Regions from separate parts of the Streptomyces sp. NPDC007875 genome, predicted to be linked through region 2. Evidence: riboswitches for the same ligand, from Rfam matches in the RefSeq annotation. Region 2 holds a riboswitch; each other region holds the start of a gene.
What was found. Region 2 has a riboswitch for cobalamin ahead of ACFYOY_RS20535 (ABC transporter substrate-binding protein). Riboswitches for the same ligand answer to the same signal wherever they lie in the genome.
Positions count from the first base shown of each region.

Region 1: linked by a shared signal. The riboswitch ahead of ACFYOY_RS28730 ((2Fe-2S) ferredoxin domain-containing protein) and the one ahead of ACFYOY_RS20535 (ABC transporter substrate-binding protein) in region 2 are both predicted to bind cobalamin.
Region 3: linked by a shared signal. The riboswitch ahead of ACFYOY_RS09630 (cobalamin biosynthesis protein) and the one ahead of ACFYOY_RS20535 (ABC transporter substrate-binding protein) in region 2 are both predicted to bind cobalamin.

Region 1 covers NZ_JBIADZ010000015.1:151,870-155,133, reverse strand. The annotation lists gene ACFYOY_RS28735 (NAD-binding protein) at 1-1,491, shown strand, start outside; cobalamin riboswitch at 1,585-1,716, shown strand; gene ACFYOY_RS28730 ((2Fe-2S) ferredoxin domain-containing protein) at 1,776-2,159, shown strand; gene ACFYOY_RS28725 (FAD-binding dehydrogenase) at 2,316-3,264, shown strand, end outside.
Region 2 covers NZ_JBIADZ010000009.1:162,542-165,805, forward strand. The annotation lists gene ACFYOY_RS20525 (carboxymuconolactone decarboxylase family protein) at 1-138, shown strand, start outside; gene ACFYOY_RS20530 (RNA polymerase sigma-70 factor) at 239-1,162, shown strand; cobalamin riboswitch at 1,222-1,436, shown strand; gene ACFYOY_RS20535 (ABC transporter substrate-binding protein) at 1,491-2,537, shown strand; gene ACFYOY_RS20540 (iron chelate uptake ABC transporter family permease subunit) at 2,534-3,264, shown strand, end outside.
Region 3 covers NZ_JBIADZ010000004.1:68,229-71,492, forward strand. The annotation lists gene ACFYOY_RS09620 (inorganic phosphate transporter) at 1-629, shown strand, start outside; gene ACFYOY_RS09625 (hypothetical protein) at 643-891, shown strand; cobalamin riboswitch at 1,076-1,229, shown strand; gene ACFYOY_RS09630 (cobalamin biosynthesis protein) at 1,403-2,386, shown strand; gene ACFYOY_RS09635 (cobyric acid synthase) at 2,383-3,264, shown strand, end outside.

The sequences.
Region 1 (3,264 bases), on a different contig from region 2:
GAGGAACTCCTCGACGAGGCGGCGCGGGTGGCCGATCCCGGTATGGACCCGGCGGAGCTGGACGCCACCACCACCGTACTGTCGGACGCCGACACCGCGGCCCCGGCCCTGGCGGCCACCGCCGTCGCGGGCACCAGCAAAGTGCTCCAGGCCGACGGGCTGCTGCTGCGCGCGGCCGAGCGCACCCCACCCGGCCCCGACGAGGTCGCCCGCCCCGGGCTGTGCACCCTCGCCCTGCTCTCGTCCACCACCAGCGACCCCGGCGGCAGCGAGGGCTCCGACAGCAGCGGGGACGAAGGGCCCAAGCTGCTGCCCGGAGACGAGGAGGTGGCCGCCGCCACCGGGCGCGACACGGTGGTGCTCGAGGCCGTCTCCGCCACCGGCTCACCGCTGCCGCCACGGCGGCTAGGCACCCGCAGACTGCCCCTCGCCTCACTGTTCTCCCGCCGGCTGCGCTGGTCCGTCGCCGGAATGGCGATCGCCGTGCTCGCCCTCACCATCGCCTCCTGGCAGCTCACCGGAGCCGGTCTGCTCCGCGCCGCCTACCTCACGGTGCTGGACGTGCTGGCGATCGACGACCCGGCGCTCGACGAGCCGACCGGACGCAAGGTCCTCCAACTGCTGTCCGGGCTGACCGGGCTGCTGATGCTGCCCGTCCTGGTGGCCGCCGCGCTCGAAGCGCTGGGCACCTTCCGCACCGCCTCAGCGCTGCGCCGCCCTCCGCGCGGCCTCTCCGGCCACGTTGTGCTGCTCGGGCTCGGCAAGGTCGGCACCCGGGTCCTGGCCAGACTCCGGGAGATGGACATCCCCGTGGTGTGCGTGGAAGAGGACCCCGGGGCGCGCGGCATCCCGCTTGCCCGCAGGCTGGGGGTGCCGACGGTCATCGGCGATGTCACCCAGGAGGGTGTTCTGGAGGCCGCCAAGATCCAGCGGGCACACTCCCTGCTCGCCCTGACCAGCGTCGACACCACCAACCTGGAGGCGACGCTGTACGCCCGCTCGGTCAAGCCTCGGCTGCGGGTGGCACTGCGCCTGTACGACGACCGCTTCGCCACCGCCGTCTACCGCACGCTGCGCGCGGCCCATCCACGGGCCCTCACCCGCAGCCGCAGCGTCTCCAGCCTGGCGGCCCCGGCGTTCGCCGGGGCGATGATGGGGCGTCAGATCCTCGGTGCCATACCGGTCGAGCGCCGGGTGCTGCTCTTCGCCGCCCTGCATGTCGCCGGGCATCCGCAACTGGAGGGACGGACCGTCGCCGAGGCGTTCGCACCGGGTGCCTGGCGGGTGATAGCGCTGGACGCGGCGGAACCCGCCGACCGGCAACGCGACCTCGCCGCGGCGCCTCCCTACGACGGCGCCACCCAGGAGCCCGCCCTGGTGTGGGATCTGCACCCCGGCTATGTCCTGCGCCCGCACGACCGTGTGGTGCTGGCGGCCACCCGCCAGGGCCTGGGCGAAATCCTCGCGGGGGCGGCGGCCCGCCGCAACTGACCTCGAGCCGCCCGTGGCTCTGGGGAGCGCGGGGGCCACATGGTGCGGCGGTGTCCGGGATGCGATGATGCCGGGCGACAAAGGCGACGGCGGAACGAGGAAGCCGGTGTGAATCCGGCGCGGTGCCGCCACTGTGATCGGCGAGCGGATCCCGAAGAGGCCACTGCCCGTACACGTGCGGGTGGGAAGGCCGGGACGAGCATCGACCCGAGAGCCAGGAGACTCACGCGGTCGCCTCCTCGACGGAAACCGGGGCGGACTTCCCCGGAGGAGGGTGGTGCGCCATGCCTGTCAGGCCGACCGACCCGGTGCCGTGCCGGGTGACCGTATGCCGGGACTGCTGCTGCGGCAGCCCCAAGGTGACCGGAATCGACCATGCGGCGCAGATCGCGCGGCTCGGTGAGGAGGCGCCCGTCCGCGTCTCCGCGTGCCTGGACGTCTGCGATCAGGCCAATGTGATCGTGGTGCAGCCATCGGCGGCCGGACGTGCCGCCGGGGGCAGGCCGGTATGGCTCGGCCTGGTCAACGACGCGGACGCGACGGAGGACATCGTGGCCTGGGTCACGGCGGGCGGCCCCGGTGTGGCACCGCTGCCCGACATCCTCGATCTGTACGCCTTCTCACCACGGCGGCGTGCCTCGCCCGAGCCGTCATCCGGTGGGCGCTGACCGGCCGAAGTCACCTATGGCTTCCGGGAGTTGCTCATTGGGAGCAGGAGTCTGGCGGCCCCGCACCCTGTGGGCTACCGTCGGTAACATGTTGCCGTCGCGGCAACCCCCTTCGCATCTCCCGGACCCTCCGAACCCCCTTCCGGAAGGCAGCCCATGGAGAACTCCACAGAGAATTCCGCCTCGCTTGCCGGGATCAGCCGCCGCCGCGCCCTGACGGCGGCGGGCGGTGTGCTCGCCGGCGTCGCGCTCGCCCAGGCGGCGGGTCCGGCGTTCGCCGCCTCCGGGGCGTCCTCGGACGTGGACGCCATCGTGGTCGGCGGCGGGCTCGCCGGGCTGGTCGCCACGGCGGAACTGGCGGCCGCGGGACGCAAGGTGCTCCTCCTCGACCAGGAGCCCGAGAGCAACCTCGGCGGCCAGGCGTTCTGGTCCTTCGGCGGCCTGTTCTTCGTCGACTCCGAGGAACAGCGGCTGATGGGTATCAAGGACACCCATGAACTGGCCTGGCAGGACTGGCTCGGCACGGCCGGCTTCGACCGCGGCGTCTCCGATCCCGCCGGCCAGGACTACTGGGCCCGCAAATGGGCCGAGGCGTACGTGGACTTCGCGGCCGGAGAGAAGCGGTCCTGGCTGCACGGGCTCGGCGTGCAGTGGTTCCCGATCGTCGGCTGGGCCGAGCGCGGCGGCGGCCTCGCGGACGGGCACGGCAACTCGGTGCCGCGTTTCCATGTCACCTGGGGCACCGGTCCGGCCGTGGTCGAGCCGTTCGAGAAGAAGGTGCGCGCGGCCGCGAAGGACGGGCGGGTGACCTTCAAGTTCCGGCACCGGGTGGACGATCTGGTGGTCACCGGCGGTGCCGTCACGGGGGTGAGCGGTGCGATCCTGGAGCCGAGCGACGCCGCCCGCGGCAAGCCCACCTCGCGCACCGTGGTGGGCCACTTCGAATTCAACGCCCCGGTGGTGATCGTCACCTCGGGCGGTATCGGCGCCAACCACGATCTGGTACGGCGGAACTGGCCCGACCGGCTCGGCTCACCGCCGAAGTTCATGGTCACCGGCGTCCCGGCGTATGTGGACGGCCGCATGCTCGCGATCACCGAGAAGG
Region 2 (3,264 bases):
AATGCCGCCAAGCACTATGACGAGGAGCAGCTCACCGCCCTGGTGATCCTGGTCTCCTTCATGAATATGGTGAACCGGCTGAACGTCATCACCCAGCAGCCGGCGGCCGGAGACTACGAGGCCGGGCAGTTCCACTGAACGGCAACGGCAACGGGTCCGGGGTCCGGTTGCGTGCTCCGGACCCCGGCCCGGGGGACGTTACGGTGGCCGACCGGTGGCCCAGGGGAGGGGAGTCGGTGTGAGCAAGGTCGAGGAGTTCGAGGAGCTGCGGCCGCTGCTGTTCTCGATCGCGTACCGGATCCTGGGCAGTGTGAGTGAGGCCGAGGACGCGGTGCAGGAGACATGGCTGCGCTTCGACGGCTCGGCGACCCGGCCCACATCGACCAAGGCGTATCTGTCGGCCACGGTGACGCGCATCTCGATCGATGTGCTGCGCTCCGCGCGCGTGCGACGGGAGGAGTACGTGGGCCCGTGGTTCCCCGAGCCGCTGCTCAGCGATCCGTATCAGGATCCGGCCCGGGCGGTGGAGCTGGCCGACTCGGTGTCGATGGCGGCGCTGTTGCTGCTGGAGCGGCTCAGCCCGCTGGAGCGGGCGGTGTTCGTGCTGCGGGAGGTGTTCGCCTTCGGGTTCGACGAGGTCGCCACGGCGGTGGGACGGTCGGAGGCGGCATGCCGGCAGCTGCTGGTGCGGGCGCGGCGGCATATGGAGGCCGGGCGGCCGCGGTTCGAGGCGGACCGTCAGGAACGGCAGGAGCTGGCGACGCGATTCTTCGACGCGCTGAAGGACGGCGACGTGGGCGCGCTGCGAAATCTGCTGGCCGCCGATGTGCAGCTGGTCGGGGACGGCGGCGGCAAGGCACCGCGGCTGGCCAAGGCCGTCATGGGCGCGGAGAACGTGGCCCGGCTGCTGGGCACGGTCTTCCCCTGGCTGCTGCGGATCGACGTGTCCTTCGAGCTCCATGAGGTCAACGGCCAGCCCGGCGCGGTCTTCCGCGAGCGGGACGGCAAGGTGCTCCAGGCTCTGGTCCTCGATGTGCTCGACGGGCAGATTCAGGCCATCCGCACGGTGATCAATCCCGACAAGCTCGGCCACCTCGGGCCGGTCGGCGACGCCTGGGCCGTCGACCGCGAGGTGAGGCAGGCCCGTCGGCGGTCGAACTGACCCCGGGATGTGGTCTGCCACCCCGTGACCGGTCCGACACCCTGATCTTTCGGCGATCTTGATAGTCTCGGGGAGCCAGTCGTGCCACATCCGAGGCCAGGGAATCCGGTGTGAATCCGGAGCTGACGCGCAGCGGTGAGGGGGACGGGCGGGGCATGTGACACCACTGGGAGGAGTCCGTGACGGCCGCGAGGCCGCCGCGAACGAGCACCGGGAAGGGGCCCCGTCCGGACGAGCCCGAGTCCGAAGACCTGCTGGCACCTCCGCGCCCCGTGCGGGGAGGACGTCCGTAGGCCAGGCTCCGCGTACGAGCCCCGACAACCGAGGCATGCCCGTGCTCTGCTCTGCCCGCCGTACCGCGGCCCTCCTGCTCGCCCCCGCCCTCCTGCTCACCGCGTGCGGTGGCTCCGGCCACGACGGCGCGGACGCCACAAAGCCCGCCGGTGCGGGCTATCCGCGCACCATCGACAACTGTGGCCACGAGGTCACGGTCAAGTCCGCCCCGAAGCGGGCCCTCTCGCTCAACCAGGGCACCACGGAGATCCTGCTCTCCCTCGGTCTCGCCGACCGCATGGCGGGCACCGCCACATGGACCGACCCGGTGATGAAGGGCCTGGAGAAGGCGAATGCGACGGTGCCGCGCCTGGCGGACAACGCGCCGTCCTTCGAGAAGGCCCTGGACGTCGAACCCGACTTCGTCACCGCCTCGTTCGTCTCCACTCTCGGCAAGGGCGGCGTGGCCACCCGCGACCAGTTCGAGAAACTGGGCGTGCCCACGTACGTCTCGCCGTCCGACTGCTCGGCGGGCCGGGACCCCGACAGCGGTGGCGATGGCTCCCGCAGCAAGCCACTCACCCTGGACACCGTCTACGGCGAGATACGCGACCTGGCCCACGCGTTCGGCGTCGACGAGCGCGGCGAAAAGCTCATCGCGCGGTTGAAGCAGCGCGTGCGTACGGCCACCGAGGGACTGGACGCCCCCGGCGTCTCCCTCATGTACTGGTTCGCCAACTCCCAGTCGCCCTACCTCGCCGGCTGCTGCGGCGCGCCGGGCGCCATCACCCGGGCCGTCGGAGCGAAGAACGCCTTCTCCGACACCCACGACGAGTGGCCGCAGATCAACTGGGAGACCGTGGCCGACCGCGACCCGGACGTCATCGTCCTCGGTGATCTCACGCGCAAGCAGCAGACCGCGGAGACCGCCAAGGCCAAGACGCGTTTCCTGGAGACCAACGCCGCCACCCGCAATCTCACCGCCGTCAAGAAGAAGCGGTACGTCCTGCTGAGCGGGCAGGCCATGAACCCGTCCATCCGCACGGTCGAAGGGGTCGAGCAGGTCGCCGCCGGGCTGCGCCACTTCGGACTCGCCAAGTGAGCACCCGCCTCCTGCTGCTGATCGCGGGAGGGCTGGCCGCGCTGTTCGCGTCGATCGCCGTCGCCGTGACCATCGGCCCCGCCGACATCTCCACGGCCGACGTCTGGGCAGCGGTCACGGCTCATCTCGGCCTGGGCGAGAGCACGTTGCCACCGCTGCGTGATGGCATCGTGTGGAACCTGCGCATGCCCCGCACGCTGCTCGCCGCGGTGTGCGGGGCGGGGCTGGCCCTCTGCGGGGCCGTGATGCAGTCCCTGCTGCGCAATCCGCTGGCCGACCCCTTCGTCCTCGGGGTGTCCTCCGGGGCCTCCACAGGTGCCGTCGCCGTGGTCGTCCTCGGTGTGGGCGGCGGGGCCGTGTCCCTGTCGGCGGGCGCGTTCATCGGCGCGCTGCTCTCCTTCGGCCTGGTCCTGGCGCTCAGCCACAGCCTCGGCGGCAGCACCGACCGCGTGGTGCTGTCCGGGGTGGCCGCCATGCAACTGTTCTCGGCGCTGACCTCGTTCACCGTCCTCACCTCCGCGGACGCCGACACCACCCGCGCCGTGCTGTTCTGGCTCCTCGGCTCGCTCACCGGTGCCGGCTGGAGCGATGTGCTGCTGTGCGCCGTCGTCCTGGCCGCCGTCCTCCTGGTCTGTCTCGGACACGCCCGCACCCTGGACGCGTTCGCCTTCGGGGAGGAAGCCGCGGCGGCGCTCGGCGTCCGCGTGGCCCGCACCCGCCTCGTCCT
Region 3 (3,264 bases), on a different contig from region 2:
CGCTGTGGGTCATCGTCTCGGCGGGCCTGGCCATCGCGCTCGGCACCTACCTGGGCGGCTGGCGCATCATCCGCACCATGGGCAAGGGCATCACCGACATCCAGCCGCCGCAGGGCTTCGCCGCCCAGACCGGCGCCGCGACCGTCATCCTCGCCTCCTCCCACATCGGCTTCGCGCTGTCCACCACCCAGGTCTGCTCCGGCGCCGTCATGGGTGCGGGTGTCGGCCGTAAGGGCGCGGTGGTGCGCTGGTCGACCGCCGGCCGCATGGTGGCCGCCTGGGTGCTGACCCTCCCGGCCGCGGGCCTGGTGGCGGGCGGCGCCGCGCTGCTGGCCGACCAGGGCAACGCGGGGATCACGGCGGTGGCCGTGCTCGCCGTCCTGGCCTGCGGGGCGATCTGGGCGCTGTCGCGCCGCAAGCCCGTGGACCACACCAACGTCAACGAGGTCGGCGCACACGAGCCGGTGGGCGCCGTCACGGCCGCCCTGCGGTCCGTGGCCCCACCGCCCGCGGGTACGAAGCCCTCCGCCCCCGAGAGCGCGGCCGAGGCCGCCCCTGAGAGCGGCATCGCCGAGCACACCCTCGACCAGACCCCCACCCCCGCCGCCGCGAGCAGCACCACCCGCTAAGGAGCCACGGAACATGAGCATCGACTGGGCGGCACTCGGCCAGGTCTTCGGCGTCAGCCTCGCGGTGACCGTCGGCATGGTGGGCGTCTTCACCCTGGGCATCCTCGGGACGTCCCGTAAGGCGGCGCCGGAGCAGGGCGGCGCGGCAGCCGTGTCCGGTGGCGCGGTCGGCGCCTCCGCGCTCGCGCGCACCGGCGCATACACCTGCTTCGCGCTGTGCGCCGCGGCCGTGGCGTACGGCATCTATCTGATCGTCGCCTGAGGCTCGCGTCCTCATCGACCCACCGGCCGCCGGATGGTGGCGCTGACCAGCGCCGACCGTCCGGCGGCCGCCTCGTGTGCGGCCGCCGTCTGTGGGGCTCGGCACACTCGGGCGTCATGGGTCATATGCGAGTTGACGGCCATTCGCGGCCCATGGTGGACTTCCCGAGCCAAACGGCGGCAGGAGAGGAAGCCGGTGAGAATCCGGCGCGGTCCCGCCACTGTCACCGGGGAGCACTCTCCCATCGCCTGTATGGGGTCACGGCTCGACCGTGCGGTTCCTTCCGTACGCGGGGCTGGAAGACCGGGAGGGGCGCGGATCCGGGAGCCAGGAGACTTTCACCGCCGGTCAGTCGAACCAGGGCGCGGACCCTGAGTGAGGACATACCGCCATGCCCGGCACCGCCACGCCGCCAGTCTCCTCTGTCCGCCCTGGCTCTTCCGGCCCCTTCGGCCCCCCTGGCCCCTTTGGTCATGTGCCGCCGCGCCGAGGCGTGACGGCGGCCTGACGAATGCGTGCCGATCACGCCTCGTTCGCGTGCGGCGCGGCCCTCGGCTTCCTCGGTGATCTCGCCACCGGCGATCCGCGCCGCGGCCATCCGGTCGCCGCGTTCGGGCGCGCCGCCGCGGCCGCCGAGCGCCGGCTGTGGCGGGACCACCGCGGTTACGGGGCCCTGCACACCGCGTTGTGCGCGGGCGGCGCGGCCGCCGGTGCCGCGCTGCTGACCCGCGCCGTACGGGCCCTCGGCGGGCGCGGTGGCGCGGAGGCCGCGCTGACCGCCGCCGCCACCTGGGCCGTGTTGGGCGGTACGACGCTGGGCCGTGAGGCACGGGCCGTCGGCGGAGCCCTGGCCACGGGGGACTTGGAGGTCGCCCGGGAGCGGCTGCCGCATCTGTGCGGCCGCGATCCTCAGGCGCTGGACGGACCGCAGATCGCCCGCGCGGTCGTCGAATCGGTCGCCGAGAACACCTCCGACGCCGTCGTGGGCGCGCTGGTGTGGGGCGCCGTGGGCGGCGTACCGGGACTCATCGGCTTCCGCGCCGTCAACACCCTGGACGCCATGGTGGGCCACAAGTCGCCGCGCTACCGGCGGTTCGGCTGGGCGGCGGCCCGTCTGGACGATGTGGCCGGCTGGCCCGGTGCCCGCCTTACGGCGGCCCTGGCGACACTCGCGGGCCCCGATCCGCGCGGTGCACGGCGCGCTTGGCGGCGCGACGGCCGGCGCCACCCGAGCCCCAACGCGGGCCCCGTGGAAGCGTCGTTCGCGGGCGCGCTCGGGGTGCGGCTGGGCGGCACCCTCACCTACGGCGGCCGGGCCGAGCACCGGCCGGTACTCAACTCCGGCGGGCGGCCGGTGGAGTCGGCCGACATCGAGCGGGCGATACGGCTGTCGCGGCGCGTCGGCGTCCTGGCACTCGGGGTGTCCGTGGCGGCCCGGCCGGTCCTGAGGGCGTTGACGGGGCGGCCTCAGGCCTTGGGAAGGGGCGGTGGATGAGCGGGATACGCGGTAAGGGCGGCACCAACGGTTCCGGGGCGCGGGGCGGGGGGCTGCTCGTCGCGGGCACGACCTCCGACGCGGGCAAGAGCGTCGTGACGGCCGGGATCTGCCGGTGGCTCGCCCGTCAGGGCGTCAGCGTGGCCCCCTTCAAGGCGCAGAACATGTCGCTCAACTCCTTCGTCACCCGGGAGGGGGCGGAGATCGGGCGGGCGCAGGCCATGCAGGCCGCCGCAGCGCGCGTCGAGCCGAGCGCGCTGATGAACCCGGTCCTGCTGAAGCCGGGCAGCGACCGCAGCAGCCAAGTGGTGTTGCTGGGCAAGCCGGTGGGCGAGCTGAGCGCGCGCGGGTACTTCGGGCGGTCGGGGCCCACGGCGAACCCGCCGTCGGACGCGGCCTCCCCCGGGCGCACGCGGGCCTCGGGGCGGGAGGCGCTGCTGGGGACCGTCACGGAGTGCCTGGAGGAGCTGCGGCGCACCCATGACGCGGTGATCTGCGAGGGCGCGGGCAGCCCGGCCGAGATCAACCTGCGCCGCACCGACATCGTCAACATGGGGCTGGCGCGCGCCGCCGGGCTTCCGGTCGTGGTGGTCGGCGACATCGACCGCGGTGGCGTCTTCGCGTCCTTCTTCGGCACCACCGCGCTGCTGTCGGCGGCGGACCAACGGCATGTGGCCGCCTATCTGGTGAACAAGTTCCGCGGCGATGTGAGCCTTCTGGAGCCCGGTCTGGACATGCTGCGCGACCTCACCGGGCGCCCGACCGTCGGTGTGCTCCCGTTCGCCCACGGGCTGGGGATCGACGAGGAGGACGGACTTCGGATGTCGCTGCGCGGCACGGTGCGGGAGAGCGTCGTGGCGCCCCCTTACGGCGCGGAC